Pseudorhizobium banfieldiae: one gene and its partner. The protein of the gene in region 1 interacts with the protein of each later gene in a pairwise test. Links are inferred from orthologs where the notes say so. Each region holds a gene or a part of one and is shown in the gene's direction. Other genes may lie near its edges. The genes, in order: phnG and NT26_RS13470.

Region 1 (15,985 bases):
AAGCCTGCGCGATACCGGCGCGCGTGTCTGGCCCTATTACATGACTGAGATCCTGCCCCGCGTCCTGCGCGGCGAAACGGTCCTCGTCGCGGCCCATGGAAACTCGCTGAGAGCGCTGGTCATGGTCCTCGACCGGCTGAGCAAGGAAGAGATCCTGAAGCTGAACCTCGCGACGGGGGTGCCGATGGTCTACAGGCTCAATGCGGATTCGACCGTGGCGTCCAAGCAAATCCTCGGGGACATGTCCGGCGCGCACTGAGCCGGTACGGGTCCGGCGAATGTTCAGTTCTCGATCGTGAACTGAACCCGGTCGGCGGGGAAGCGGCTGACTGAATACTGGATCGGGGTCCCGCTCGGATCCGCATTCAGGGACCTCGTCACCAGCAGGACTGCCCCTGCCGACAGACCGAGTTCTTCCATGTCGGAACGATCCGCATGGCTGGCGGTGATCTCCGTCGTGACGCGCAGGTAGTCGGGTAGTCCCAGGGCGTCCAGCGCTGCCGTGATGGACCCACTGTTGCGATAGGCTTCGTCGATTCCGGCGAAGCGTGACGCTGGAAACCAGGCCGTCGCCCGGGAAACCGGCCGGCCATCCGCCTTGCGCAAGATCTCAAGCCGGATGAGGGGCGCACCTTCTGCAAGCCGGAGCCTTTGCGCAAGATCTTCCGACGCGGGCTCCTCCCCGCTTTCCAGCAGCAATCCTTCCGTCTCCCTCGCCTGTGTACCAAGACCTTCTATGAACCGCGTCCGGCGCGAGATCGGAAAACTCAACCGTTCCTTTCGCTCAATGATCGTACCCAATCCCTGAATAGCTCGGACGATGCCTTCCTGGGCGAGTGCCGCCAGTGCACTGCGCACCGTGTGGCGGTTGACGCCGAATTGCGTCGCCAGGACGATTTCCGGCGGCACCCTCCCCGTCTCGTCATATTCGCCGTTTGCAATGGACGCACGGATGCGATCGGCGATCTGCCGCCACAGGGCCACGCCACTCTGCCGTTGAACCTGAGATCCCGCCGCCATCGTCATACTCTTGTTACATCCTGCCGTTAGCTGTAGAGTAATTTGTATGATTGTCTATAACAATAGACATTTGATGGGAAGATGATGACAAACCCCTCGACCGACATTTCAGATGGGCCGCGCCAGGGCCGCCAGCGAACCGCTGCACTGCTTGCTCGCGCAACCTTCGATGAACTGAACGCCGCCTGGGAGAAAATCTCCGACAAGCCAGAGGTCAACCCGGTCCGCGGGCCGGAAACGGGACTGGTGATGGTCCGGGGCCGGATCGGAGGCGGCGGCGCCCCATTCAACCTCGGCGAGGCGACTGTCACGCGAGCCACCGTCTTGCTCGCCTCCGGCACTGCCGGCCATGCCCATGCCCTTGGTACGGACAAGGCGAGGGTCCGCATGGCAGCGATCTTCGATGCCCTTTGGCAGGAAGATCAGACACATGCCTTTGTCGAGGCGGAAATCCTTGGCCCGATCGAGGCACGGATCGCGCAGCAAGATCGGCAGAAGGCGGAAGAGACGGCGGCGACGCGCGTCGACTTCTTCACCATGGTACGCGGAGACGATTGATGAGCATGAACGTCCAGGCGCTGTCCGGCGGCTTCTCCGCCCCGGTGTTCGATTCACAAGCCGTGTTCCGCTCGCTGATGGACGGGATGGCCCGTCCGGGGACGGTTCAATCGATCCCAACCGAGATCGGACAACCGTCGCCCCTTGGGAAGGCTGCGGGGGCGGTGGCACTCGCGTTATGCGACGCGGATACTCCCGTCTGGCTCCAGCCCTGCTTTGCTAAAACAAGCGTTGCCGACTGGATCGGCTTCCACACCGGTGCTCTTCTCGCGCAGGAGAAAAGCGAGGCAAGGTTCGTTTTCCTGCAGGCAGCCTCCGGGCTCTATTCCTTCGACCTATTTGCATCCGGGACCCAGGAATATCCCGATCGCTCGGCAACAATCGTGATCGAAGTCTCATCGATCGGCAAAGGCAGCGAGTTCGTTCTCAGCGGGCCCGGCATCGAGGAGCGGCGGACCGTGAGCGTTGAGGGCCTTCCGGATGTTTTCGGCGAGATCTGGAAGGGGAACCGCTCGATCTTCCCTCGCGGAGTCGATGTCATCCTGACAGCCGGCGACCGCCTGCTCTGCCTTCCCCGCACAACCAGGATCGGCTGAGGAGAACGCCATGTATGTTGCCGTCAAGGGTGGCGAGGTTGCCATCAACGCCGCCCACAGCCTCCTCGCAGACCGCCGCCGAGGCGACCGGTCGCTGCCTTCCGTGACGATCGACCAGATCGTCGAGCAGCTGGCGCTCGCCGTCGACCGCGTCCTGGCGGAAGCCTCCCTCTACGACCGAGCATTGGCGGCTCTTGCCGTACGGCAGTCTCGTGGAGATATGATCGAGGCCATCTTCCTGCTTCGCGCCTACCGGACCACGCTGCCCCGCTTCGGGACCTCCGTTCCCATAGACACCGCGCGGATGGCGATCGAACGGCGTATCTCCGCCACCTACAAGGACCTGCCGGGCGGGCAGGTACTCGGGCCGACTTTTGACTACACCCACCGCCTGCTCGATCCCTCCCTTCTGTCGGATGAACCGGTTCCGACACCATCACGGAAGGAGCCGCTTCCCGACACGACGACGCGCGTCTCCGATATTCTCGCCACCGAGGGGCTGATCGAGGAGGACGGCGCCTTGCCGGACGACGAGCCGCCCGGGGACCTCACGCGCGAACCGATGGAATTCCCGATGGGGCGCGACCTGCGACTGCAGGCCCTTGCCCGCGGCGACGAGGGCTTCCTGCTGGCACTCGGCTATTCGACGCAGCGCGGCTATGGCCGCAACCACCCGTTCGTCGGCGAGATTCGTATCGGCGAAGTTGAAGTCGAGATGGAGGTGCCGGAACTAGGGTTTACAGTCTCCCTCGGCTCCATCCAGGTGACGGAATGCCAGATGGTCAACCAGTTCAAGGGCTCTTCCAAGGCGCCGCCACAGTTTACCCGCGGCTATGGCTTGGTCTTTGGCCAGAGCGAGCGGAAGGCGATGAGCATGTCGCTGGTCGACCGGGCGCTGAGGGCGGAGGAACTGGGTGAGGATGTCACGGCGCCGGCCCAGGACGAGGAGTTCGTGATCTCGCACGCGGACAACGTGCAGGCGACGGGCTTCGTCGAGCATCTCAAGCTACCGCACTACGTGGATTTTCAGGCGGAACTTGCGCTGGTGCGGAAGATGCGCGCCGACATCGAGGCGGCGGGAGAGAACGTCAACAGCGCCATTCGAGACGCTGCGGAATAGACGATCAGTCGCGGCCGGTTTCGCTGTACCAGTACGCACAGCATAGGCCGCTCGCTGCGAAGACCGAGAAGAACATCGTGATCAGAAGGCCAGTATCCATGACTATCGTCTCCTTTTGCATTGGAGAAACTCATCATGTCTCCTGAGGTTCCGTCCGACCAAGGTCTGGCGACCTACAACTTCGCCTATCTCGACGAGCAGACGAAGCGGATGATCCGCCGCGCGATCCTCAAGGCGATCGCCATACCGGGCTATCAGGTTCCGTTCGCATCGCGCGAAATGCCCATGCCCTATGGCTGGGGCACAGGCGGCGTGCAGGTAACGGCCTCCATCATCGGGCCAGATGACGTGCTCAAGGTGATCGACCAGGGTGCCGACGACACGACCAATGCGGTATCGATCCGGGCGTTCTTCCAAAAGGTCGCCAATGTGGCCGTGACGACCCATACCGGAGAGGCAACCATTATACAGACGCGCCACCGTATCCCCGAGCAGTCGCTGACCGAAGGACAGGTACTTGTCTACCAGGTGCCGATCCCGGAGCCCCTGCGCTTCCTGGAGCCTCGCGAAACGGAGACGCGCAAGATGCACGCGCTGGAGGAATACGGGCTCATGCATGTGAAGCTCTACGAGGACATCGCGCATAACGGCCGGATCTCCAAGACCTACGCCTATCCGGTAAAGGTCGCCGGCAGGTACGTTATGGACCCCTCGCCGACGCCGAAGTTCGACAATCCGAAGATGCACATGTCGGACGCGCTGCAGCTCTTCGGCGCCGGGCGCGAAAAGCGCATCTACGCCATCCCGCCCCATACGGAGGTTGTCAGTCTCGATTTTGAGGACCACCCCTTCGAGATCCAGAGCTTCGAAAAGCCCTGCACATTATGCGGCGCTGAGAATGTCTATCTCGATGAGGTGATCCTCGACGACAAGGGCGGCCGGATGTTCGTCTGCTCAGACACGGATCATTGCGACGAACGCCGCGACCAGGGGCATGCCGGGGAACTGCTTGCACGTCAGGAGGCCGCAGAATGAGCGAGGCACCGCTACTGAAGGTCAGGGACGTCTCGAAGTTCTACGGCCAGCGCATCGGCTGCAAGGAAGTCACGTTCGATCTGTGGCCCGGCGAGGTCCTGGCTATCGTCGGCGAATCCGGCTCTGGGAAGACGACGCTGCTGAACTGCATCTCGACCCGCCTCATGCCATCTACCGGCAGCGTCGAGTATGCCATGCGCGACGGCAGCATCCGGGATCTCTACCACATGGGTGAGGCAGAGCGCCGCTTCCTGATGCGCACCGACTGGGGCTTCGTTCACCAGAACCCGGCGGATGGGCTGCGGATGACGGTCTCGGCCGGCGCCAATGTCGGGGAGCGGCTGATGGCCATCGGCAATCGTCATTACGGCAACATCCGCTCAACGGCCCTTGATTGGCTGACCCGGGTGGAGATCGGCACGGACCGTATCGACGACGCCCCTCGCGCCTTCTCGGGCGGCATGCGCCAGCGGCTGCAGATCGCACGCAATCTTGTCACAGGCCCGCGCCTCGTCTTCATGGATGAGCCGACCGGCGGTCTCGACGTCTCCGTGCAGGCGCGTCTGCTCGACCTCGTCCGCGGCCTCGTCAACGACCTGGGGCTCGCCGCCATCATCGTCACCCATGATCTGGCGGTTGCGCGGCTCCTGTCGCACCGAATGATGGTGATGAAGGACGGCCACGTCATCGAACATGGTCTGACCGACCGTGTGCTGGACGATCCGCGCGAGCCCTATACGCAGCTCCTCGTCTCCTCCATTCTGCAGGTATAGGAGAGCATCATGGCAACTCCCCTCGTCGTCTCGGAAGTCTTCAAGAGCTTCACCATGCACCTGCGCGACGGCATCCGCCTGCCCGTCGTCAATGATGTCAACTTTTCGGTCGCCAGCGGCGAATGCGTCGTGCTGGGCGGTCCTTCAGGCGTCGGCAAGAGCTCAATTCTCAAGATGCTGTACGGCAACTATGCCGTCGACGCGGGCCAGATCCTGGTCGCCCACCGCGACCGGACGGTCAACATCGCCAGCGCCGATCCTCGCACGGTGCTGGATGTGCGGCGCCATACCATGGGCTATGTCAGCCAATTCCTGCGTACCGTCCCCCGCGTCTCGGCGCTTGATGTCGTCGCCGAGCCGCTGCTGGCGCGCGGTATCGGCAACGAGGAGGCGAGGGACACGGCATCGGCGCTGCTGTCGCAGCTCAACCTCCCCAAGGAACTCTGGAGCCTGCCGCCGGCAACCTTTTCCGGAGGCGAGCAGCAGCGCGTCAACATCGCGCGCGGCTTCATCACCGATCACAGCATCCTGCTGCTCGACGAGCCGACCGCCTCGCTTGACGCCCGCAACCGGCGTGTCGTCGTGGAGATGATCGCCGAGAAGAAAGAAAAGGGCGTGGCGCTCCTGGGCATCTTCCACGACGAAGAAGTGCGCGAAGCCGTCGCAGATCGCATCCTGGATGTGATGCAGTTCTCGCCACGAAGGGCCGCCGCATGAGCGTTAAGGTCGGACTTGAACCCTCCATCCACCCGAGTGCGAATGTGAGGAACTCGGTGCTCGGACGCTACACGGAGGTGGCGGAGCGCTGCCGCATCGACGAGGCGGAGATCGGCGACTATTCCTATATCATGCAGGATGGCGCGGTGTGGTGCGCAACGATCGGCAAGTTCGTCAACATTGCAGCCTCGGTCAGGATCAACGCCACCAACCATCCGACATGGCGGGCGACGCTCCACCATTTCACCTATCGTGCCGCCAACTACTGGGACGATGCGGAGAACGAGGAGGAGTTCTTCGAATGGCGCCGGGGGCATCGGGTCACGATCGGCCACGACGTATGGATCGGTCACGGTGCGACCGTTCTCCCCGGCGTCACCGTCGGCAATGGCGCGGTCATCGGAGCCGGTGCGGTCGTATCCAAAGACGTGGCACCCTACACCATCGTTGGCGGCGTTCCCGCGAAGCTCATCCGCGAGCGCTTCACGAAAGAGATCGGCGAGCGGATGGACGACCTTGCCTGGTGGGATTGGGACCATCGCACGCTGCGCGCTGCACTGGATGATTTCCGCAGTCTGACGGCAGAAGATTTCCTCAGCCGGCATGGCAGCCATTCGCAGGCGGCGAAAACGCTTGAGGCAGGATGAACGGAAGAATGCCATCATCATTCTGTCACGCAAATCGCCTAGCGCAGGGCCGGTGTCGGGACCCTGACCCAACCTGCAACCCATCAGCCTTCACCTGAACGCAGATCGAATTCATGCGCTACGCCATCTATTTCTCACCCCCTCCCGATGACCCGCTGACCGCGACGGCCAGCGAATGGCTGGGCCGCGATGCCTTTTCGGGGCAGATGCTCGATCCGCCGGCGTCGCTTTCCCTGCCGGTGGCGCAGTGGCAGGACCTGGTTGCCGAGCCGCAGCGATATGGGTTTCACGCCACGCTGAAGGCGCCGTTCGCGCTTCGCGAGGGACGCACGGAGGCAGAGCTCGTCGATGCGTTCGATCGCTTCGTGGCCACCACGGAGACCCTTGCCTTTCCGCAGATCGTTGTCGGGCAGCTCGGGCCCTTCTTCGCCCTCGTTCCGGATGACCTTCATCCGCCGCTGCAGGTATTCGCCGCTTCCGTGGTCGAAGCGTTCGAACCGTTCCGGGCACCCCTTTCCGAGGCCGACATCGCACGCCGCAGACCGGAGCGCCTGACCCCGGCGGAGCGGCAGAACCTCGACCGGTGGGGCTATCCTTACGTCATGAGCGAGTTCCGCTTCCACATGACGCTGACGGGGCCGGTCGATGGCTCTCTTGCTCCGCATGTTCATGCCGAGTTGCGGCAGCGTTTTGCACCTTATGCAAATGCACCGCTCGCCATCGACGGTCTTGCGCTCTTCGTCGAACGCAGCCGCGGCGAGCCCTTCACGATCCATCGATGGCGGCCCCTTGGCATGCTACAGGACAACAGAAAGATCCTCCCATGAGCGTAGAAACCGTTCTGTCGAATGCCCGCATCATCGTCGGTGACGAGATCATTGCCGGATCTCTGGTCATCCGCGATGGACGGATTGCCGAGATTTCCGCGGGGGCGTCTCGGGCCGGAGAGGATTTGGAGGGCGACTACCTCATTCCCGGACTAATCGAGTTGCACACGGACCATCTCGAGCAGCACTACTCGCCGCGTCCCGGTGTCCGCTGGAACACCACGGCTGCGATCCAGGCGCACGACGCTCAAGTGGCAACCTCAGGCATTACGACAGTTTTCGACTGCCTGCGGATGGGCGCGGATGAGGATGGCGGTTTCGAAAGGGGCGAGATGCGCAGCCTCGCCGATGCTATACAGGCGGCTCAGGCCGAGGGGCGGCTGCGAGCGGAGCACCTCTTCCACCTCCGATGCGAGGTTTCCTCGGACAACGTGCTCGAGCATTTCGCCGACTTCGAGCACGATCCCCATGTCCGCCTCGTCTCGCTGATGGACCATGCGCCGGGCCAGCGGCAGTTCCAGTCGATGGACCAGTATATCCTTTACTACAAGGAGAAGCGCGGCCTGAGCGACGAGGCCTTCGCTCACTTCGTGGCCCGCCGCCAGGCGGCCTCAGCCAAATACGCCGCCGTTCACCGAAACGAATTGGCACGCATCTGCGCCGAGCGCGGCATCACCGTCGCGAGTCATGACGATGCGACGCTCGATCATGTCGACGAGGCAATCGGTCACGGTGTGCGGCTGGCGGAATTCCCCACCAGCTTCGATGCCGCGGAGGCGTCACACAAGGCGGGGATGAGCGTGCTGATGGGCGCCCCGAACATCGTTCGAGGCAAGTCGCACTCGGGCAACATCGCTGCGCGTGAGCTTGCTGAACGCGGCGTGCTGGACGTGCTTTCGTCGGATTACGTGCCACTCAGCCTGCTGCATGCGCCCTTCGTGCTCGCCGACGACATCGATGCCATCTCGCTTCCGCGAGCGATCGCGATGGTCACCTCCACGCCCGCACGAACCGTGGGGCTGGAAGACCGTGGCCGGATCGCACCCGGTCTTCGCGCCGACCTCGTTCGCGTCAAGCGCGACAATGGTGTGCCGGTAGCACGCGCGACATGGCGGGAAGGCCGGCGGGTGGCTTGATGGGCGACGCTTCTCCAGCCCGGCCTACCATTGCCGGCAGGCTGATCGTCGTCGTCGGGCCAAGCGGCGCCGGCAAGGACACGCTGATGTCCTATGCCGCTCAACACTTAAAGGAGCGGCCAGAGGTGGTCTTCGTGCGGCGCGTGATCACGCGCGACGGAGGTTCCGGTGGAGAGGATCACGACGCTTTGTCCGATGCGGAATTCCGCCGGATGGCCCAATCTGGCGGCTTCGCCGTCTGGTGGGAAGCGCACGGCCTCTGTTACGGAATCCCGATCGAGACGCGACATCAAATCGACCTAGGCCATGTCGTGGTGGCGAACGGCTCGCGTGCCGCCCTGCCCCACTTCAGCGCCGCATTTCCGGCAATGACCGTCATCAATGTCACGGCGCGACCTGAGGTTCTGGCTACCCGGCTGGAATCACGCGGACGGGAAACGCGCGACGAGATTCTCCGACGGCTGCAGCGCAGTTCACCGCAGCTCGTCGGGCCCTACGAGCTTTTAACGATCGACAACAGCGGATCGATCGAGGAAGCAGGTCAGGCCATGGTCGATGCCCTGACGAGGTATCTTCCGGCTTTCTCGTGTCGCTAGTGCGCCTCGTCCCAGTTTGAGGCTGCGCGCGCATCGACCTTCAGCGGCACCTTCATGGCGATCGCCGGCATAGCCGCCTGCTCCATGGTCGCCGTGATGACGGGCAGCGTTTTCTCGATCTCGCCGTCTTCCACTTCGAAGATCAGTTCGTCATGGACCTGCAGGAGCATGCGGGCAGACAGGTTGGCAGATTGGAGAGCCGGTTCCATCCTGACCATGGCCCGGCGGATGATGTCGGCGGCCGACCCCTGGATGGGCGCGTTGATGGCAGCCCGTTCGTTGAAGGAGCGCACCTGCGGATTGGAGGACCGTATCTCCGGATAGTGCGCCCGGCGACCGAAGATGGTTTCGACGTAGCCGTGCTCGCGCGCGAATTCCTTGGTGCTGTCCATGTAGTCGCGGATGCCGGGGAATCGCTCGAAATACTTCTTGATGTACTCGCCTGCTTCGGAGCGCTCGATGGAGAGCTGGTTCGCCAGACCGAAGGCGGAGATGCCGTAGATGATGCCGAAGTTGATCGCCTTGGCGCGGCGGCGGATCTCGCTTGGCATGCCCTCAACCGGTACCCCGAACATTTCCGAGGCGGTCATCGCGTGGATGTCGATGCCGTCTGCAAACGCCTGGCGCAGTTGCGGGATGTCAGCGACATGGGCGAGTACCCGCAGTTCGATCTGGCTGTAGTCGGCAGAGACAAGCTTGTGGCCGGATGTGGCGATGAAGGCGGTGCGGATCTTCCGTCCTTCGGTCGTGCGGATTGGGATGTTCTGCAGGTTCGGCTCGACCGACGAAAGACGCCCGGTTGTCGTCGATGCCAGTGAATAGGACGTGTGAACGCGCTTTGTCTGCGGGTGGATGTAGCCCGGCAGAGCGTCTGTATAGGTAGACTTGAGCTTGGTCAGTTGCCGCCAGTCGACGATCTTGCGCGGAAACTCGTGCCCGGCCGCAGCCAGGTCTTCCAGCACCTGCGCCGAGGTGGACCACTGGCCCGTCTTCGTCTTTGCCCCGCCCGGCAGGCCCATCTTGCCGAACAGGATGTCGCCCAGCTGCTTCGGTGAGCCGATCGTGAAGCGCTCGCCGGCGATCTCGTAGATCTCGTCCTCTATCGCCGCGGCCTTTTGCGCGAGCTCCCCGGACAGCCGAGAGAGTATCTGGCGGTCGACCGTGATGCCGCGCTCCTCCATGCGGGCGAGCGTGGAGACCATCGGCCGCTCCAGCCGCTCATAGACGCGCATCAATCGGTCGGCGACCAGCCGCGGTTTCAGAACCATGGCAAGCCTGAGGGTGAGATCCGCCTTTTCGGCGGCGTAGACCGTAGCCCGGTCGATCTCGACCATATCGAAGCTCACGCCAGACTTGCCCGTCCCCGCGACATCCTTGAATGAGACCGGCATATGGCCAAGCCAGCGGTCGGAGAGCGAATCGAGGCTGTGTCCGCCCCTGCCTGCCTCCAGGACGTAGGACATGAGCATCACGTCGTCATAGGCGGCGATTTCGATCCCGTACCGCTTGAGGAGCAGATAGGCATATTTCAGGTTATGCCCGACCTTGAGGACGGAAGCATCTTCGAGCAGGGGCTTCAGCCGCTCCATCACCTCGGCGGCGGTCAGCTGATTGTCGGCACGGCCATTGCCGAGCAGATCATTGCTTCCAGTCTTGTGGCCGAAGGGGATATAGGCGGCCCGGACGTCGAGACCGGACGGATTACGGCTATTGTCCGCGAGCGCCAGCGAGATCCCCACGACATCCGACAGCATCGGGTCGATGGACGTTCCCTCGGCTTCAAAAGCCACCAGTCCGGTTTCCCGGGCTGACCGGAGCCAATCGTCCAGGTCCTCCAGATCGTCGATCGTGACGTAGCAGCTCTTGTCGATCTTCGCCGCCGCGAAGGCCTCAGCTCGTGCCTTGGCAAGTTCCGCCGGGGTACTGTTGCCGTAGGGGTCAGTTGTGCCGGCCTTGCCACCGGCAGGCGTCGCTACCCTGGGCTCGGCACTGCTGGTGCCGGCATCGAGATCCGGCCCCCGCGCCGCCGCTCCCCATTCGACCTGCACGTGCGCCGGCTCGATCGCGCTGGCATCGCAGTCGCAGGCCTCCGCCACACGGCGCGTCAACGTCCCGAATTCCATGGCCTTCAGGAAACCGATCAGCTTCGGTCCGTTCTGCGGCTCCAGCACGAGAGCATCCAGCGGCATATCAAGGGGTGCATCCGTCCGCAGTTCAACGAGCCGGCGCGACAGGCGTGCCAGTTCCGCATTGGCAACGATGTTCTCACGCCGCTTGACCTGCTTGATCTCCGCAGCACGGGCGAGAAGCGTATCGAGGTCGCCGAACTCCTCCAGGAGCTGGGCTGCGGTCTTCGGGCCGATCCCGGGAATGCCGGGGACATTGTCGACGGAATCCCCGACCATTGCCTGCAGGTCGATCATCTTCTCAGGCGGCACACCCCATTTCTCGATGACTTCTGGTATGCCTATCTGCTTGTCCTTCATGCTGTCATACATGTGGACATTCGGGGTCACGAGCTGCATCAGGTCCTTGTCGGACGAGATGATCGTGACGTCAGCGCCGATCGCTTCCGCCTGCCTAGCATAGGTGGCAATGATGTCGTCCGCCTCGAAGCCTTCGGTCTCGATACAGGGAAGGTTGAATGCCCTCGTTGCCTGGCGGATCAGCCCGAACTGCGGGATCAGGTCTTCCGGCGGCTCGGAACGGTTCGCCTTGTAGGCGTTGTAGAGGTCCTTGCGGAAGGTCTTCGCGGAATAGTCGAAGATCACGGCAAAATGCGTGGGCGTCACCCCGACCGAGGTGTCGCGCGCATCGGTGAGCAGCTTCCAGAGCATGTTGCAGAAGCCCGAGACCGCCCCCACGGGCAGGCCGTCGGACTTGCGGGTCAGTGGGGGAAGGGCGTGGAACGCCCGGAAGATGAAGCCGGAGCCGTCGACAAGGAAGAGGTGATCACCTTTTTTCATGGCTATGGAATAGCGTGGGGCACCCGCGTCGTCCATGAAAATCAGGCCCCGCCTAGCGGCTCGGCATCACCCGAACGTTACCGATTTGTAATTCTGCATTCCCTTGAAAAGCCCGGTTTCACTTATCATCTCCAGCTTACCGGCGACTGATCACGCCGCAGTCCGGCAGCTGGCTCGTCCCCCGCCGCGCCGGACCGGACAAAGGCCTCACCCCCTCTCCGGGCCTTTGTCCTCCTGTTGAAACCGCCATGGCCGTTCCCCTCCCGGCCGTGGCGGTTTTCTCTTGTCAGGCCTCCCACCACAGGCTTGGCGAAAGCATGGGCTGCTATATATTCGCGCAGTACTGCCGACAGGGCTCCCTTCATGCCGTTCGACCGCTCCCATAGTGCAACTTATCTCGCTGGCCAGCTCGCCAAGTGCTTCGCGCGATCGCTGCAGAATAGGGCAGCGGGGCTCGGTTTTTCGCCCGGCCAATTCCCGGTTCTCCTGGAGCTGTGGCAGGAAGACGGTCTGACGCAGAAGCAATTGCTGGATCGACTCGAGGTCGAGCAGGCGACACTCGCCAATACGCTTGCCCGCATGGAACGTGACGGACTGATCCGTCGCGAGCCGCATCCCCATGACGGGCGGGCACAGATCATCCAACTGACGGAAAGCGCCAGGAACCTTGAAAAAAGGGCGGTCGATGCGGCAGCCGAGGCCGATGCCGCACTTTTCGAAGGTTTTCGTCAGTTCGAACGGGAACTGATGCTGGAATACATGCGCATGGCTATAGAGAATGCCCGCAAGGCCTGAACCGAGCGGCTCGGGCGGGGCTCGAAACAAGCGCATCTTTGCAATAAGGTCGCTCCTGTTCTCCCAGACAGGATTTTCCCATGACAGACCTTTCCCCCGTACTTGACCGCGCCGACCGGAACCTCGACGACAGCCTCGACCGGCTTTTCCGGTTGGTACGCATCAAGTCGATCTCCACCGACCCGGCCTACAAGGCGGATTGCCGCGCCGCAGCCGAATGGTTGGTTGCAACCCTTGCCGATATAGGTTTCGACGCATCGATCCGTGATACTGCCGGCCATGCGATGGTGGTTGCCCATCATGCGGGCGCCACGGATGACGCACCGCACGTCCTGTTCTACGGCCACTACGACGTCCAGCCGGTCGATCCGATCGAGCTCTGGGAGAACGATCCCTTCGCTCCTTCCGTCAAGGATCTGGGCAATGGACGCAAGGTGATAACCGGCCGCGGCACGGCCGACGACAAAGGCCAGTTGATGACCTTTGTTGAAGCCTGCCGCGCCTACAAGGAGGTCCATGGCAGCCTGCCGCTCCGGGTCACCATCCTGTTCGAGGGCGAGGAAGAATCGGGCTCGCCTTCGCTGAAGCCGTTCCTGGAAGCGAATGCGGAAGAGCTGAGGGCGAGTTGCGCGCTCGTTTGCGATACGGGCATGTGGGATGGCGACACGCCGGCGATCGCCGCTGCCCTCCGCGGCCTTGTCGGAGAAGAGATCATCATTTCGGCGGCAGATCGAGACCTGCATTCGGGGCTGTTCGGCGGAGCCGCAGCAAACCCGATCCATATCCTGACGGATATCCTGTCAGGTCTGCGTGACGAGACCGGCCGCATTACCCTGGAGGGCTTCTACGATGGTGTCGAGGAGACGCCTTCTAACATCAAGGCGGGCTGGGAGACCCTTGGCCGAAGTGCGGAGAACTTCCTTGGCGACGTCGGGCTGTCGATCCCTGCCGGCGAGAAGGGACGATCTGTCCTCGAATTGACTTGGGCACGCCCTACCTGCGAGGTCAACGGCATCTGGGGCGGCTATACAGGGGAAGGCTTCAAGACCGTGATCGCCGCCAAGGCGTCCGCCAAGGTCTCTTTCCGCCTTGTCGGACAACAGGATCCGGCGAAGATCCGCGAGAGCTTCCGTGCCTATGTCCGCTCCAGAGTTCCAGCCGATTGCTCCGTTGAGTTCCACGAGCACGGTGGATCTCCGGCGATCCAGCTGTCGTATGACTCACCGGTTCTTACCAAGGCGAAGGCTGCGTTGTCGGACGAGTGGGCCAATCCGGCCGTCGTTATCGGCATGGGTGGTTCGATACCTATCGTCGGCGACTTCCAGAAGATGCTCGGCATGGAATCCTTGCTGGTGGGCTTCGGCCTCGTCGATGACCGGATTCATTCGCCGAACGAGAAATACGACCTGAAGTCGTTCCACAAGGGCATTCGGTCATGGGTGCGCATTATCGCTGCCCTGGCGGCCCGGTAGCCGAAGCTCGGCTCGAACTTTACGCACAAAAAAGGTCGGGCTGGCCCGACCTTTCTGATTCCCGATTCTTTCAGTGCCAGTACATCCGTGGTCACCCAGGAATCGGGACTGGCATTTCCGGCGCGTCCGCTTCAGGCGCTTGAGGCCAACCGCGGCTCTGGCGATCATCATCGCCCCTGCTGGTTAACATTTCGTAAACAACGAATATGCCAACCATCGGCGCGATGGCGCGGTTTCCCGCATTTGCTCACTGCGCCGGAAATGCCGATAAACCGAGAGATGGGAAGAAGGATCTCTATTTGCAAGAGCTAAAATACAAAAAGGCCGGACAGGCCGGCCTTCTCGTCAGAATTCAAACCTGAATCAGGCTGTCTGCAGCTGGTCAGCAGCAACCTTGCCGGAGCGGCGGTCGGTAACCAGTTCGTAGGAGAGCTTCTGCCCGTCGTTCAACGAGCTCATGCCGGCGCGCTCAACAGCGGAAATGTGGACGAAAACGTCGGCGCTGCCGTCATCCGGCTGGATGAAGCCATAGCCCTTGGTTGCGTTGAACCACTTAACAGTACCAGTAGCCATATCGATGCCTTTCTTATGCAAATATCGGCGATGTCCCAGCAAGGCCGGAACGGGGAAGTTCGTATTTGCAGAAAGATGGTCGAGAGCACCGGGGCGCTTAGAGCAGGCTTATCAAACAAATAGCGACGCGAAGGAGATAGAAGCGGGACCCATCCCTGTCAAGAATGAGCGGCCGATCGACTATCCTCCAAAAGCAGAAAACCCGGCGCGGGAGGAGGAGCGCCGGGTTTCCGATACTGACCAGCAACTGGGAGGAGGAGGTGTTGCCGGTCCCATCCAAGGAACGCTGGGAGGAGGAGTGCGTCCTTCGATGATTGAAATATACACCGCCCGCGCTTGGAGAACAGCGATCTTTTCGCAGCGCAGCATTGCATCATATGCATAGCAGAAATCCAGTTGCCTCTGACTCGGCTAAATTCTATTCATTCGACATGAGCCTCGACACCGTCCGCCAGTTCTTTTCCCGTTACGCACCCGATATAGAAGTCATCGTCACCGAGGAGAGCTCCGCCACGGTTGCTCTCGCTGCGGCGGCCCACGGTGTCGAGCCAGTGCAAATCGCAAAGACGATTGGCGTTCAGGCAGGCCCGACCGCAGTATTGGTCGTCATGGCTGGAACGGCCCGCCTGGACAACAGAAAATTTCGGGATCACTTCGGCGCAAAGCCGCGGATGCTGGGTGGTGAAGACGTAACGCAACTCACCGGCCATCCCGTAGGAGGCGTCTGTCCATTCGGACTGATCTCGGACGTGCCGGTCTTCTGCGACGCGTCGCTCCGTGTGGTGCCGGAAGTCATCCCGGCAGCGGGCGCGGCGAATTCTGCCGTCCGAATATCTCCGGAGCGGATGGCCGAACTGAGCAATGCGAAATGGATCGACGTCTGCCAGACGGCCTGACGATTTGCCTGGGCGTCAGTAATAGCGGCGGTACCAGGGGCTACGGTTTTCGAGTGCCTGAGTCCCGACGAGATAGCCAATGGCGAAGCCGATCGCCCCTACCAGCGTGAAGATCGTGGTTGCGGTCGCCGGATGCTCGCGGATCGCTCCGGCGACCGAGCTCGCTTCTTCCTGGACGTAGGATGCCGCGCTTCCGGCGCGGTCCGCGAGGCGGTCCCTCAATGCCGCGACCTCAGCCCTCAACCGTGCAATATCTTC
Region 2 (14,524 bases), 1.3 Mb from region 1 along the record:
GACGTACGGCCGGAAGGCAATTCCTTTGCGGAGAACACCAAGAACCTCAACGAGATCGTCGACTATTTCGAGAAGAAGCAGGCCGAGACGGGAGTGAAGCTTCTCTGGGGGACGGCGAACCTCTTCTCGCACCGCCGTTTCATGGCAGGCGCCTCGACCAATCCGGATCCGGACGTCTTCGCCTTCTCTGCGGCGACAGTAAAGACCTGCCTGGACGCGACCAAGCGCCTCGGCGGCGTGAACTATGTCCTTTGGGGTGGCCGCGAAGGCTACGAAACCCTGCTCAACACCGACCTTTCGCGCGAGCTCGACCAGATGGGCCGCTTCCTCAACCTCGTGGTCGAATACAAATACAAGATCGGCTTCGGGGGCACGATCCTGATCGAGCCAAAGCCGCAGGAGCCGACCAAGCACCAGTACGACTACGACGTCGCGACCGTTTACGCCTTCCTGCAGAAGCATGGGCTGGAGAAGGAAGTGAAGGTCAACATCGAGCAGGGCCACGCCATCCTCGCCGGCCATTCCTTCGAGCACGAGATTGCCATGGCGAACGCCTTCGGCATCTTCGGCTCGATCGACATGAACCGCAACGACTACCAGTCGGGCTGGGACACCGACCAGTTCCCCAACAACGTGCCGGAAATGGCGCTCGCCTATTATCACATCCTGCAGGGGGGTGGCTTCCGCAACGGCGGCACTAACTTCGATGCCAAGCTGCGCCGCCAGTCGCTCGATCCGCAGGACCTGCTGATCGGCCATATCGGCGGCATGGATTGCTGCGCTCGTGGCCTGAAGGCGGCAGCCAGAATGATCGAAGACGGCGCGCTGTCGAAGCCGCTCGAGGAGCGTTATTCCGGCTGGGAAAGCCCCGAGGCGCAGAAGATGCTGCGCGGCGAATACAAGCTCGACGACATCGCGGCCATGGTGGAGCGGGAGAACATCAATCCGGAGCCGCGCTCCGGCCGTCAGGAATACCTGGAAAACGTCGTCAACCGCTACGTCTGATCAGATCATGGCGGGGCGGGCATCACGTGCCGGCCCCGCTCTTTTCTCAATCATCCTGCCTGGGCTCCTTGGCGCCAGGCGGTGAAGGAGCCGTGTAGAGCTGCCCCCTCGTCCAGCTCGGCGGAAGGTCGAGATCGCTCTGGCCCCAGAGGGTCAGCCGCCCTGTCTTGTAGGCCGCGCTGTCGCGCAACCGATCATGAACCGCCTGCATGGCGAGCGTCAGCGCCTGCACGCCATCCTCGCCGCAGGTGCGATGGGCCATTTCACCCTCGGGCCACCCGATCGACCACCGGCACTGGAATTCGCCGGTCGGAGCCATGGCAGGGACCTGAAACCTCACCACGAGCGGCGCGCCATCGAGTTCGAACCGGCGTTCCACGAAGGGCGTGTTGTCCATCTGGATTCTCGCGGTCAGCCTGCCTTCTCAGCGGTTGGAGCCTGATGCTCCACTCGTTCGCAAGCAGATGATAGGCGTGTCTTTTCGCAGCAGCAATGGGATCGCGTCACCAATGTGAATTCTGCACGCAAAGCTGCTTTACGTACCTCAAAATCTTGGCTAGCCTGAAATCGGGAGGAAGTTCAGGTGCATCTAGTCCTATCAGGATCTGCTGGCGCTGGTCGCGCGGGCGCGCTCGTGATGACTTCCGGGCGTCGGGCTGCAGGTGATGGCCCATGACACCTCAACCCTCTTCCGACCGCCTGCCGATCCTGGAAGCGCGAAGCCTTTCCAAGGCATTCGGGCCTGTCGAGGTGTTGCGCGACGTCAGCCTCACGGTACTGCCGGGTGAGGTACATGCCATCATCGGAGAGAATGGCGCCGGCAAGTCGACCTTGATGAAGATCCTCGCCGGCAACCATCAGCCGACGCGAGGCGAGATCCTCATCGATGGTCAGCCGGTACATCTGGCCGGTCCTGTGGATGCGGAAAACCGCGGCATCGTGCTGGTGCACCAGGAAATCCTGCTGGCGCCGGATCTCACCGTTGCCCAGAACATCTACCTCGGCCGTGAACTGCCGAAGGGCCTGACACTCGATGACCGCGCAATGAACGAGGGTGCTGCCAAAGGCCTTCGGGAGCTTGGCGCCGACATCTACCCGCAGGCCATCGTCGGCACCCTGTCGATCGCCCAGCGCCAGCTGGTCCAGATCGCCCGTGTGCTGCTCGTCCCGCACCGGATCGTCATCTTCGATGAGCCGACGGCGTCGCTGACGCCGTTCGAGACGGAAGCGCTGCTGAAGGTCATCAAGGACATTCGCGCCCAGGGGGTTGGCGTACTCTACATCTCGCACCGCCTGCCGGAGGTGAAGGAAATCGCGGATCGCGTGACAGTGCTCCGGGATGGTGGGCTCGTTGGCACCCACCTGGCATCCGAGCTCGAGCCTGCCGACATGGCGCGGCTGATGGTGGGGCGCGACGTCGCCAAGCTCTATCCCGAGCGACAATCGGCGGCAGCGCGTGAAACGGTGCTCGAGGTCGAGAACTTCGACGTGCCGGGCTATGCGAAGAACGCCAGCTTCCAGCTGCGCAAGGGAGAGATCCTGGGCTTCGCAGGTCTCGTCGGCGCCGGGCGCACGGAACTGATGGAAGGCCTCGTCGGCGTCAGGCGCGCGAGCGGAACCGTTCGCCACAACGGCCAGGCAGTTCATTTCCGGGATGCCAGCCAGAGCATGAAGGCAGGCATCGTCTACCTGTCCGAAGACCGCAAGGGCAAGGGCCTCTTGCTGCTGAAGGACCTCGCTACGAACCTGACGCTTGCCTCCATCCGTCGCTTCGTGCGCGGTCTCCAGATCGACAGGAACAGAGAGGCCGAGGCGCTTGATGGGGCAATCCGCGAATTCGACATCCGCACCGGCCGGAAGGACCTGCTTGCAGGCCAACTCTCAGGGGGCAACCAGCAGAAGCTGCTGATCGCCAAGATGATGATGCTCGATCCGTCGATCGTCATCATCGACGAGCCGACGCGCGGTATCGACATCGGCACGAAACAGCAAATCTACAAGTTCATCGCCCGGTTGGCGGAAGAGGGAAGGTCGATCATCGTCGTCTCCTCCGAAATGCCGGAGCTGATCGGCATCTGCGACCGCATCCTCGTCATGCGGTCAGGGCAGATCGTCGGCGAAGTGACGGGAGAACACATGACCGAGAATGAGATCGTGGTGCTCGCCACGGGCGTGAAGACCGGGGAGGCTGCCTGAAGCCATGACGACTGCCGCAACTGAAACGGCCAAGCCGAAGACCTCGCGCGACTGGGATCTGCGCGCGGTGGCACCCTTCGTCGCGCTCGCGCTGCTGCTCGTGCTCGGGGCGCTGGCCAACGAGAACTTCATCTCTGTTGCCAACCTGTCGAACGTCATCACCCGCAGCGCCTTCATCGCGATCATCGCCCTTGGGGCCACCTATGTGATCTCGTCCGGCGGTCTCGATCTTTCCGTCGGCGCCATGGTGGCTTTCGTCGCCAGCCTGATGATCATGTTCCTGAATTCTGGCGCAATCGCCGATCCCTTGCTGCTGCTCATCGCGGGAATGGCGCTCGCCGTGGCGATCGGTGCCGCCTGCGGGCTATTCAACGGCCTCATTACCACGGTCGGCCAGATCGAGCCCTTCATCGCGACGCTCGGCACGATGGGCATTTATCGCGGCCTGACCACCTGGCTCAGCCAGGGCGGGGCGATCACGCTGCGTGACCGCGAGCTTCAGTCGCTCTACCGGCCGGTCTATTTCGGCGAGGTGCTGGGCGTCCCGGTGCCGATCATCGTCATCTTCGTGACCGCAGCAATTGCCGCGTTCGTGCTCTACCGCACGCGCTACGGTCGCCACCTGATCGCGGTCGGTTCGAACGAGGACGTCGCTCGGTATTCCGGCATCTCGGTCAAGCGCGTGCGCACCGTTGCCTATGTCGTGCAGGGGCTTTGCGTCGCCATCGCGGTGCTGCTCTACGTGCCGCGCCTCGGATCGACCTCTGCCACCACCGGTATCCTCTGGGAGTTGCAGGCGATCACGGCCGTCGTGGTCGGCGGCACCGCTTTGCGAGGCGGTGTCGGGCGTATCTGGGGCACGCTCTGTGGCGCCTTCATCCTGGAGATCGTCGGCAACATCATGCTGTTGTCGAACTTCGTCAGCGAATACCTCATTGGCGCCATTCAGGGCGCGATCATCATCATCGCCATGCTCGTGCAGCGCTCGCTGTCACGGCGGTCGTGAGAACCGGCCGGGCTCACGGGTCGCGCCCAGCCGAAATCAAAGACCCAAACTTGGGAGAGAGAACATGCGTAGAAGAACTTTCGGGATCGCGGTTGCGGCACTTGCGGCTTCGGTAGCCATGGGTCCCAGCCTTGGCTGGGCGCAGGAAGAGAAGAAGGCAACCATCGGCGTGTCTATTCCGGCAGCCGATCACGGCTGGACCGCGGGCGTCGTATACCATGCCGAGCGCGTGGCAAAGCTCTTGATGGAAGAGCATCCGGGCCTCAACGTCATCGTCAAGACGTCGCCTGATCCGGCAAGTCAGGCAAATGCCGTGCAGGACCTCGCGGTGCAGGGCATCGACGCGCTGGTCATCCTGCCGACGGATCCGGATCCGCTCGTCAACGCCATCCAGCAGGTCAAGGATTCCGGCACCTTCGTCGCGCTCGTAGACCGCGCGCCTTCGAATAACGACAACTCGGTGCGCGACCTCTATGTCGCGGGCAACAACCCGGCGCTCGGCGAAGTGGCCGGGAAGTACATTGCCGAGACCACGCCGGATGCGGAAGTCGTCGTCATCCGCGGCCTGCCGATCCCGATCGACCAGCAGCGCCAGGACGGCTTCGACAAGGGCATCGAAGGGTCCAACGTGAAGGTGCTGGAGCGCCAGTACGGCAACTGGAACCGCGACGACGCCTTCCGCGTGATGCAGGACTACCTGACCAAGTATCCGAAGATCGACGTGGTCTGGGCGCAGGACGACGACATGGTCGTCGGTATCCTTGAAGCGATCGAGCAGTCCGGCCGCACGGATATCCAGTATGTGGTCGGTGGTGCCGGCTCCAAGGACATGGTCAAGCGAGTCATGGATGGCGACAAGATGGTGCCGGTCGACGTGCTCTATCCGCCGGCGATGATCGCAACCGCGATGCAGCTTACCGCCGACGGCTTGCTCGACCAGGTTCCGGTGAACGGCGAGTACATCCTCGATGCGACGCTCGTCACCAAGGACAACGCGGAGCAGTTCTACTTCCCGGATTCGCCGTTCTGATCAACCAGCGGCGCGCGCTTTCCATGGCGCGCGCCTTTTTCATGTCCGCCACACCGAGAGATCATCGAAGGAGCAAGCTCATGAAGACCATCAAGGGACCGGCCATTTTCCTCGGCCAGTTCGCTGGCGACGAGGCGCCGTTCAACTCCTGGGACGCGATCACCAAGTGGGCGGCCGAAAAGGGTTATGTCGGCGTGCAGGTGCCGACCTGGGCCGCCCAGCTCATCGATCTGAAGAAGGCGGCTGAATCCAAGGATTACTGCGACGAATTCGCCGGCGTCGCCCGCCAGAACGGGATCGAGGTGACGGAACTTTCCACCCACCTTCAGGGCCAACTGGTTGCCGTACACCCGGCCTATGACGAAGCCTTTGACGGCTTCGCAGCTCCGGAAGTCCGGGGCAATCCGAAGGCGCGGCAGGAATGGGCGGTCAACCAGGTCAAGATGGCTCTTTCGGCGTCCAAGCACCTCGGCATCAAGGCGCATGCAACCTTCTCCGGCGCGCTCGCCTGGCCCTTCATCTACCCTTGGCCGCAGCGCCCCGCCGGCCTCATCGAAACCGCCTTCGAGGAGCTTGCCCGCCGCTGGACGCCGATCCTCGACCATGCCGACTCCTGCGGCGTCGATGTCTGCTACGAGATCCATCCGGGCGAGGACCTGCATGACGGCGTCACCTTCGAGATGTTCCTCGAGCGGGTGAAGAACCACCCACGCGCCAACATGCTCTATGACCCGTCGCACTACGTGCTGCAGTGCCTGGACTATCTGGACAACATCGACATCTACAAGGACCGGATCAAGATGTTCCACGTCAAGGACGCGGAGTTCAATCCAACGGGGCGGCAGGGTGTTTATGGCGGCTACCAGGGCTGGGTGCAGCGTGCCGGCCGCTTCCGGTCGCTGGGTGACGGGCAGGTCGATTTCGGCGCTGTCTTCTCCAAGCTCACCGCCAACGACTTCGACGGCTGGGCTGTGGTCGAGTGGGAATGCGCGCTGAAGAATTCCGAAGACGGCGCGCGCGAGGGTGCGGAGTTCGTCAAGGCGCACATCATCCGGGTCACGGAGAAGGCGTTCGACGACTTTGCCGCCGGCGGCACGGACGAAGCCGCAAACCGCCGGATGCTGGGCCTGTAAGGGAGAGAAGACGATGGCTATCGAAGGCAAGGACGAACAGGCACGTGAGCCGCGCATCCGGCTCGGCATGGTGGGCGGGGGGACAGGTGCCTTCATCGGCGCCGTCCATCGCATGGCGGCAAGGCTGGACGACCAGTTCGATCTGGTTGCCGGTGCTCTCTCCTCGACGCCGGAAAAGGCGATGCAGTCCGGGCGCGACCTCGGGCTCGATCCGGCCCGCACCTACGGCTCATACAAGGAAATGGCGATCCGCGAGGCGCGGCTGAAGAACGGCATCGAGGCCGTGTCCATCGTGACCCCGAACCATGTGCACTATGAAGCCGCCAAGGAATTCCTGCGCCGCGGCATCCATGTCATCTGCGACAAGCCGCTGACCTCGAACCTGGCAGACGCAACGAAACTGAAGAAGGTGGCGGACGAGAGTGACGCGCTGTTCATCCTGACCCATAACTACACCGGCTATCCGATGGTGCGGCAGGCGCGCGAGATGGTGCAGAACGGCGACCTCGGCGCGCTCCGAGTCGTGCAGGTGGAATATCCCCAGGACTGGCTGACGGAAGCGGTCGAGCAGACCGGCGCCAAGCAGGCGGTCTGGCGCACCGACCCGGCACAGTCGGGGGCGGGCGGTTCCACCGGCGACATCGGCACGCATGCCTATAACCTTGCCTGCTTCGTCACCGGTCTCACGCTGGAAAGCCTTGCGGCCGATCTCGACAGCTTCGTCGAGGGCCGGCGGCTGGATGACAATGCCCATGTCATGCTGCGTTTTCAGGGCGGCGCCAAGGGCATGCTCTGGTGCAGTCAGGTCGCGCCGGGCAACGAGAACGGGCTTAGGCTGCGTGTCTACGGTGAAAACGGCGGGCTCGAATGGAGCCAGGAGAACCCGAACTACCTCTGGTTCACCCCGTTCGGCGAACAGAAGCGGCTGATCACCCGCAACGGCGCCGGGGCAGGGAGTGCGGCCGGTCGCGTGTCCCGAATTCCATCCGGGCATCCGGAGGGCTATCTGGAAGCCTTTGCAACAATTTACACGGAAGCAGCCCGGGCCATCAATGCAGCCAAGAAGGGCTCAAAGCTCGACAAGGACGTCGTCTTTCCGACGGTCGACGACGGCGTGAAGGGCGTCGCTTTCGTCGAGGCCTGCGTCGCTTCGTCGAAGAAGAACGGCGCTTGGGTTAAAGTCTGAGGCCCGCAGGTTGAGCCCTCTCCCTCGTGGCGAGGGCCTGGCCCTGCCGGGCTCATGCTCCGACCCGGCTCGTCATCCGCCAGACAAATCCTTCGGGCGGGAAGTCGATCGTCACCTCTGCTTCCAGCCCGCTCCTGACCATGTCGACGATGACGGTCTGACCAAATCCCTTCCGTTCCGGTGGGGCAGGTGGCGTGGAGGCTTCTTCCCTCCACTCCATTCGCCAGGCTCCCTCGCCGGTCCGCTCCCAGCTCAACCGCACCTTGCCCCTGTCGTCGGAAAGCGCGCCGTATTTCAGGCTGTTCGTGCAAAGCTCATGCAGTGCCATGCTCAGTGTCTGTGCCTCGCGGGAGCCGATGCGGATGGTGGGACCTGAGGCAAGGATACGATCCTCGGCGATGCCGGAAAGATGAGACATCTGCGCGGCGACCAGTTCGTCCAGTAGCACGCCCGACCAGTCGGTGCGCAGCAGCAGGTCGTTGCATGCAGAGAGAGACTGCAAACGCTCCCCGAAAGACCGCAGGAAGTCCCTGGGGTCCCGAAAGATCGTGCTGCGGGCGATCGCTTGGACAACCGCGAGGATGTTCTTGGTCCGGTGGTTCAGTTCCGCCATGAGGAGGCGTGTATGCTCCTCCGCGGCAAGTTCGTCCGTTACGTCGATATTCACTCCGGTCATGCCGAGGAACGCGCCGTTCTCGTCAAACCGCGGGTTCGCGAGCGTCCTCATCGTCCGGTAGGCGCCGTCCGCCCTTTTGTAGCGGGCTTCCACGGTGAACGATGTGTGGTCCGCCATCGCTTGGCCAAAGGGACCGGACAGTTTCTCCACATCGTCCGGATGCACCGTCGAACTCCAGTCGAATTCCGCCAGGTTCTCCGGATCCACCCCCCAGAACGAGCGCAGCGCGCGGTTCAGGAAGACGCACTTGCCGACTTCGTCGCCCATCCAGAGCATGGCCGGTGAAGTCTCCGCCATGGCACGGACGAATTCTAAACGGGCGTTGCCGGCAGGTTCTGCTCGATCATCGGACGCGGCCGGTGATGCCATTACGGTACGTCTTTCCACTACGCGTTTCGGGGGGAAGATCGCATATCCTCATCATAGCCACAATGTCTGCAAGAGATGACCGCGTGGCGGCATAAGCATCTGCCCTGTTTGCTATCACTGGCGCTGTCGCGGAGGACTGATATCCAACTTCTGCAACGTTGCAGTTTTTTCCTCAGCAATCTTCCCTGCCTCCAAGCTTTCGTCTAAACCGCACCCCGCAACAAAGCGCATCCATCAAGTACTCGGCCTAGCGACCAGAGGACCGTAACATGTCTGATCCCAAGATTCTTGCTGCCCGTTTCCCCGGCGATTTCACATTCGGCGTTGCCACCGCCTCCTTTCAGATCGAAGGAGCGACGAAGGAGGACGGCCGCAAGCCTTCGATCTGGGATGCCTTCTCGAACATGCCTGGTCGCGTCTATGGCCGTCACAACGGCGATGTCGCCTGCGACCATTATCATCAGCTGGACGAGGATCTCGACCTGATCAAGGAGATGGGCGTCTCCGCATACCGTTTCTCTGTCGCCTGGCCGCGGATCATTCCCGAAGGGGTCGGTCGGGTGAACGAGAAAGGGCTCGATTTCTACGACCGGCTGGTCGACGGCTGCAAGGCGCGCGGCATCAAGACCTACGCGACGCTCTACCACTGGGACCTGCCGCTTGCCTTGATGGGCGATGGAGGCTGGACGGCCCGCTCCACTGCCTATGCATTCCAGCGCTATGCCAAGGTCGTGATGTCTAGGCTCGGCGACCGGCTGGATGCCGTCGCGACGTTCAATGAGCCCTGGTGCTCCGTCTGGCTCAGCCATCTGTACGGCGAACACGCGCCGGGCGAGCGCAACATGGAAGCAGCCCTTTACGCCATGCACTACACCAACCTCGCCCACGGCCTTGGCGTCGAAGCCATTCGCGAGGTCACCCCGAACGTGCCCGTCGGGCTGGTTCTCAACGCGCATTCCGTCATCGCCGGTTCCGAAAGCACCGAGGACAAGGCCGCCTCCGAGCGCGCCTTCGATTTCCACAACGGCGCCTTCTTCGGACCGGTGTTCAAGGGCGAGTATCCGCCGGCGCTTCTCGAAGCGCTGGGGGACCGCATGCCGAAGATAGAGGAAGGCGATCTCGCAACGATCAGCGGCAAGCTCGATTGGTGGGGGCTCAACTATTATACGCCGATGCGGGTGGCTGATGATGCGGCACAAAGCGGCGACTTCCCCTGGACGAAGGACGCGCCGCCAAAGAGCGATCAGAAGACCGACATCGGTTGGGAAATCTATGCGCCGGCCCTGAAGCTGCTCGTCGAAGACCTCTACCGGCGCTACGACCTTCCTGAGATGTACATCACCGAGAACGGCGCGGCCTACAATATGGGCGTCGGTGCAGACGGAGAGGTGGATGACAAGCCACGGCTCGACTACTACGCCGACCACCTCTCGGTCTGCGCGGATCTGATCGCTGACGGCTTTCCCCTCCGCGCTTACTTCGCCTGGAGCCTGATGGACAACTTCGAATGGGCAAAGGGCTATCAGATGCGCTTCGGCCTCGTCCATGTCGATTACGATACGCAGATCCGGACCATCAAGAAGAGCGGCAAGTGGTATAGCGCGCTTGCATCCGAGTTTTCCAAGGGCAACCACAGGATGAAATCTTAACCTCTCTCATCTCTACTGGCGGCCTTCTCGAACGGAGGCTTTGGTGATGAGTTGTGCGGGCTGCAGGGACGGAGAAGGCTTCGAGCTTCCCTTCTCGATGGCGTTCCAGCCGATCGTAGATGTATCTAGGGGCAACGTCTTCGCCTATGAAGCCCTCGTCCGAGGGGTCAATGGAGAAGGTGCCGGTAGCGTTCTTTCTGCCGTCAACGAGGCCAATCGCTACGCCTTCGACCAGAGCTGCCGCCAGAAGGCTATCGAGCTTGCCTCCCGTCTCAGGAGCGACCGGGATGCCAGCCTCTCCATCAACTTCATGCCCAACGCCGTCTACGAGCCGCGCGCCTGCATACGCGTCACGCTTGCCACCGCGTCGCGCGTGTCCTTCCCGCTGAACCGCATCATCTTCGAGTTCACCGAAGCCGAGCAGGTCGATACCAACCATCTTCTCAACATCCTGCGGACCTACAAGGGCATGGGCTTCAGGACCGCGATCGACGATTTCGGGGCCGGTCATTCTGGGCTCAATTTGCTGGCCAGGTTCCAGCCCGATATCGTCAAGCTCGACATGGACCTGATCCGCGGCATCGATCTCGACCGCGCGAAGCGCGTCGTCGTGCAGCACACATTGGCGATGCTTGCAGACCTTGGCGTCACAGCAGTGTGCGAGGGAATCGAGACCTCGGCGGAGATGGCGGTGCTCCGTGACCTGGGCGTGACGCTGATGCAGGGCTATCTCTTCGGTCGCCCCGCCTTCGAGGCTTTCTCGCCCCCGATGTTCGACCTCGCAGCCTGAGGCTGTGGCACGGTTATTTCCCTTTTCACGCTATGACTAGAAAGTCATGCCTCGGCCCGGCTGGTGGTGCAGTGCGATAAGCATGAGGCGAGCAGTCAAGCCGCAGCAGGCAAGGGTTTGATCAGGTGAATGCAAAGATGCTAGAGCGGTGCCAAACCGTCCGAATGTGTATGCGGAGCTGACGTTCCGGCACTCGTTCGTCTTTCCGCATGTGCGGCATTCACCACAGAGAAGTTCATGACCTACCTGCCCATATACCGTGAAGCCTCCCTGCGAGGCCTCCGATGAACCGCGTCGATCCCCATCAGTCTCCGGCCGCTGTCCCGATGGTCACGTTCGAGGAGGTCACCAAGCGCTTCGGCGGCACCGGGAACCAGCCCGCATTCACCGCGCTCGACGGCGTGAGCATGGTTGTCCCGCGGGGCGCGATCACCGGCATCATAGGCCGGTCGGGCGCAGGCAAGTCGACGCTCATCCGGCTGGTCAACGGCTTGGAGAAGGCGACGTCGGGACGAGTCGTCGTCGACGGCGTCGAAGTGGGCAGCCTTCCGGAGCCGGGCCTGCGTGACCTGCGCCGACAGGTCGGCATGATCTTCCAGCACTTCAATCTCCTCTCGTCGCGTACGGCCTTCGACAACGTGGCGCTGCCGCTCGAGATCGCAGGCATGGACCGCAAGGCGATCCGCGATCGCGTTGCGCCGCTCCTCGACCTCGTCGGTCTCGGTGACAAATCCGGCCGCTACCCGGCAGAACTCTCCGGCGGGCAGAAGCAGCGTATCGGCATTGCCCGGGCGCTGGCGACGGAACCCAAGCTTCTGCTGTCGGACGAGGCAACCTCGGCACTCGACCCGGAGACGACGCAGTCGATCCTGGAACTCCTCAAGACGATCAACCGCGACCTCGGCCTTACCGTCCTGCTCATCACCCACGAGATGGAGGTGGTGAAGACGATCGCCTCGCAGGTCGCGGTCATCGACAAGGGCAAGATCGTGGAAAATGGACGGACATTCGACGTGTTCACTGCTCCCCAGCACGAGACCACCCGTTCGCTCCTGTCGGCCGCGATTGGCGCGAAGCTGCCGGAATGGATCAGTTCCGATCTGAAGCAGACGCCGGCCGAGGGTGATCGTGCGCTCGTACGGCTGATCTTCTTCGGGGAGACGGCCTTCCAGCCGCTGACCGCGCGCCTGGTCGCCGAGATCGGCCCTGACGTCAACATACTGGCCGGCGCGATCGACGAGATCGCCGGCGAGCCTTACGGATCGCTTGTCGTTTCCTATCCGGCCGATCCGGATACCCTCACAAGGGCCGGCGACTTCTATCGGCAGACCGGTCTATCGACGGAGGTGCTCGGCTATGGCGCCTGACATGCTCTTTTCCCTTCTCTGGAAGGCTCTCCTGCAGACCATGTACATGGTGGCCGTTGCAGGCTTCATCGGCTCGTTGATCGGGATGCCCATCGGCATCTTCCTTGCCACCAGCGGGAAGGGCGAGTTGTTCCCGGCGCCGACGGTCAACAAGATCTTCGGTGCGATCGTCAATGCGACGCGCTCCACGCCGTTCATCATCCTCGTCGTGGCGATCATTCCCTTCACGCGGCTGATCGCCGGAACCTCGATCGGAACCGCTGCAGCCATCGTGCCGCTGACGATCGCGACCATTCCCTTCGTTGCGCGGCTGATCGAGTCCTCGATCCGCGAAGTCGACAAGGGCCTGATCGAAGCGGCAAGGGCCATGGGCGCGACACCCCTGCAGATCGTCACCAAGGTCCTGCTGGCGGAAGCTCGCCCGGGTATCGTCCTTGGCCTGACGCTGACGCTCGTCAGTCTGGTTGGCTATTCCGCCATGGTTGGCGCAGTCGGCGGCGGCGGACTCGGCGACCTCGGCATCCGCTACGGTTACCAGCGCTTCATGCCGGAAGTCATGCTCGCTGTCGTCGTCGTGCTGATCGTCGTCGTCCAGGCGATCCAGAGCGCCGGCGACATACTCGCGCGCCACTTCGACAAGCGGACCCGCAAGAACTGAACCCATAAAACCAACAAGGAGAGAACCATGAAGAAGATCATCCTGGCAGCCGCCATCGCTGCCTTTGCCGCCGGCTCGGCGCTTGCCGAGGACATCAAGATCGGCGTCACCCCTGGCCCGCATGCCCAGATCATGGAGAAGGTGAAGGAAATCGCCGCCACGAAGGGGCTCAACATCGAGATCCTCGAGTTCTCCGACTATGTCGTGCCGAACCAGGCGCTGGCCGATGGCGATCTCAACGCCAATTCCTTCCAGCACCAGCCCTATCTCGACAACCAGGTCGCAGACCGCGGCTTCGACATCGTCAGCGTTGCCACGAACGTCAACTTCCCGATGGGCATCTATTCCAAGAAGGTAAAGAGCCTCGACGAACTCCAGGACGGCGCTTCCGTCGCCATTCCGAACGACCCGACGAATGGCGGCCGAGCGCTGCTGCTGCTCGCGGACAAGGGGCTCATCAAGGTTGACGAGGCCAAGGGCGTCAAGGTCACCATCGCCGACGTCACCGAAAACCCGAAGAACATCCAACTCGTCGAACTGGACGCAGCGCAACTGCCGCGGTCGCTCGATGACGTCGACGCTTCCGCCATCAACACCAACTATGCCATCGAAGCGGGCATGAACCCGAAGACGGACTCGATCGCGCTTGAAGGCGAGAAGGCCCCCTATGTCAACGTCATCGCCGTTCGCTCGGAAGACAAGGATGCCGAGTGGCTGAAGACGCTGATCGCTTCCTACCACAATGACGAAGTGAAGGCATTCGTCGCCGAAGAGTTCAAGGGTGCCGTGATCGCCAGCTGGTAATAGCGGCCCAGGAAATAGAGAAAAGGCCGCGTCCCGTGGGGCGCGGCCTTTTGCGTGAGGACCTATGGAACGAACGTCACCCGCCGATATGCTTCTGCCCACGCTGCTTCGCCAGCGCGATCTGGTGCTGGCGCTGGCGGTAGCGTTCCCGATCGGCTTCCGTGCGCGTGTCGTAGCAATGGCTGCAGGAAACGCCTTCCTCGTAGTAGGGAGAGTTCACTTCTTCGGCCGTGATGGGGTTGCGACAGGCGTGGCAGAGCCTGTGGTTGCCTTCCTTGAGGCCGTGCTCGACCGAGACGCGCTCGTCGAAGACGAAGCAGGCGCCCTCCCACAGGCTCTCTTCGGCGGGCACTTCTTCCAGATATTTCAGGATGCCGCCCTTGAGGTGATAGACGTCATCGAAGCCCTGCTCCTTCATGAAGGCCGTTGCCTTTTCGCAGCGGATGCCGCCGGTGCAGTACATGGCGATCTTCGGCTTATTGTGCAGGCCGGTGTTGTTCTTCACCCAATCGGGGAATTCCCGGAAGGTCTTCGTCTTCGGATCGACCGCGCCCTTGAATATCCCGATCGCCGTCTCGTAGTCGTTGCGGGTATCGATCACGATCGTCTCCGGGTCGGAGATCAGCGCGTTCCAGTCCTTCGGATCCACATAGGT

The links.
Region 2: the proteins of phnG (region 1) and NT26_RS13470 interact in binary tests that used the Escherichia coli proteins (3 or more experiments, as listed by UniProt). The link is inferred for Pseudorhizobium banfieldiae from one-to-one orthologs.

What each region holds. Positions count from the first base shown.
Region 1 is NZ_FO082820.1:4,009,430-4,025,414, reverse strand. Bases 1-2,839 are described here. They hold phnG (phosphonate C-P lyase system protein PhnG), read left to right. Parts: upstream 1-1,101; coding sequence 1,102-1,578; downstream 1,579-2,839. Other genes in these bases: NT26_RS19405 (carbon-phosphorus lyase complex subunit), read left to right, coding at 2,185-2,839; phnH (phosphonate C-P lyase system protein PhnH), read left to right, coding at 1,578-2,174; phnF (phosphonate metabolism transcriptional regulator PhnF), read right to left, coding at 283-1,020; NT26_RS19425 (2,3-bisphosphoglycerate-dependent phosphoglycerate mutase), read left to right, coding at 1-259. Outside these bases: more of NT26_RS19405, read left to right, coding at 2,840-3,294; NT26_RS19400 (alpha-D-ribose 1-methylphosphonate 5-phosphate C-P-lyase PhnJ), read left to right, coding at 3,430-4,329; phosphonate C-P lyase system protein PhnK, read left to right, coding at 4,326-5,102; phosphonate C-P lyase system protein PhnL, read left to right, coding at 5,112-5,819; NT26_RS19385 (DapH/DapD/GlmU-related protein), read left to right, coding at 5,816-6,466; NT26_RS19380 (DUF1045 domain-containing protein), read left to right, coding at 6,580-7,293; NT26_RS19375 (alpha-D-ribose 1-methylphosphonate 5-triphosphate diphosphatase), read left to right, coding at 7,290-8,429; phosphonate metabolism protein/1,5-bisphosphokinase (PRPP-forming) PhnN, read left to right, coding at 8,429-9,025; polA (DNA polymerase I), read right to left, coding at 9,022-11,991; NT26_RS19360 (MarR family winged helix-turn-helix transcriptional regulator), read left to right, coding at 12,355-12,786; NT26_RS19355 (M20/M25/M40 family metallo-hydrolase), read left to right, coding at 12,867-14,258; NT26_RS19350 (cold-shock protein), read right to left, coding at 14,622-14,831; NT26_RS19345 (YbaK/EbsC family protein), read left to right, coding at 15,263-15,727; NT26_RS19340 (hypothetical protein), read right to left, coding at 15,743-15,985. UniProt on the Escherichia coli protein: Together with PhnH, PhnI and PhnL is required for the transfer of the ribose triphosphate moiety from ATP to methyl phosphonate.
Region 2 is NZ_FO082820.1:2,720,387-2,734,910, reverse strand. What follows is about bases 1,061-3,939. They hold NT26_RS13470 (sugar ABC transporter ATP-binding protein), read left to right. Parts: upstream 1,061-1,677; coding sequence 1,678-3,201; downstream 3,202-3,939. Other genes in these bases: NT26_RS13465 (ABC transporter permease), read left to right, coding at 3,206-3,939; NT26_RS13475 (DUF6968 family protein), read right to left, coding at 1,061-1,402. Outside these bases: xylA (xylose isomerase), read left to right, coding at 1-1,005; more of NT26_RS13475, read right to left, coding at 1,052-1,060; more of NT26_RS13465, read left to right, coding at 3,940-4,207; NT26_RS13460 (substrate-binding domain-containing protein), read left to right, coding at 4,272-5,237; NT26_RS13455 (sugar phosphate isomerase/epimerase family protein), read left to right, coding at 5,318-6,370; NT26_RS13450 (Gfo/Idh/MocA family protein), read left to right, coding at 6,384-7,556; NT26_RS13445 (HWE histidine kinase domain-containing protein), read right to left, coding at 7,609-8,601; NT26_RS13440 (GH1 family beta-glucosidase), read left to right, coding at 8,871-10,250; NT26_RS13435 (EAL domain-containing protein), read left to right, coding at 10,297-11,040; NT26_RS13430 (methionine ABC transporter ATP-binding protein), read left to right, coding at 11,367-12,407; NT26_RS13425 (methionine ABC transporter permease), read left to right, coding at 12,397-13,065; NT26_RS13420 (MetQ/NlpA family ABC transporter substrate-binding protein), read left to right, coding at 13,093-13,869; oxygen-dependent tRNA uridine(34) hydroxylase TrhO, read right to left, coding at 13,946-14,524. UniProt on the Escherichia coli protein: Part of the ABC transporter complex RbsABC involved in ribose import. Responsible for energy coupling to the transport system.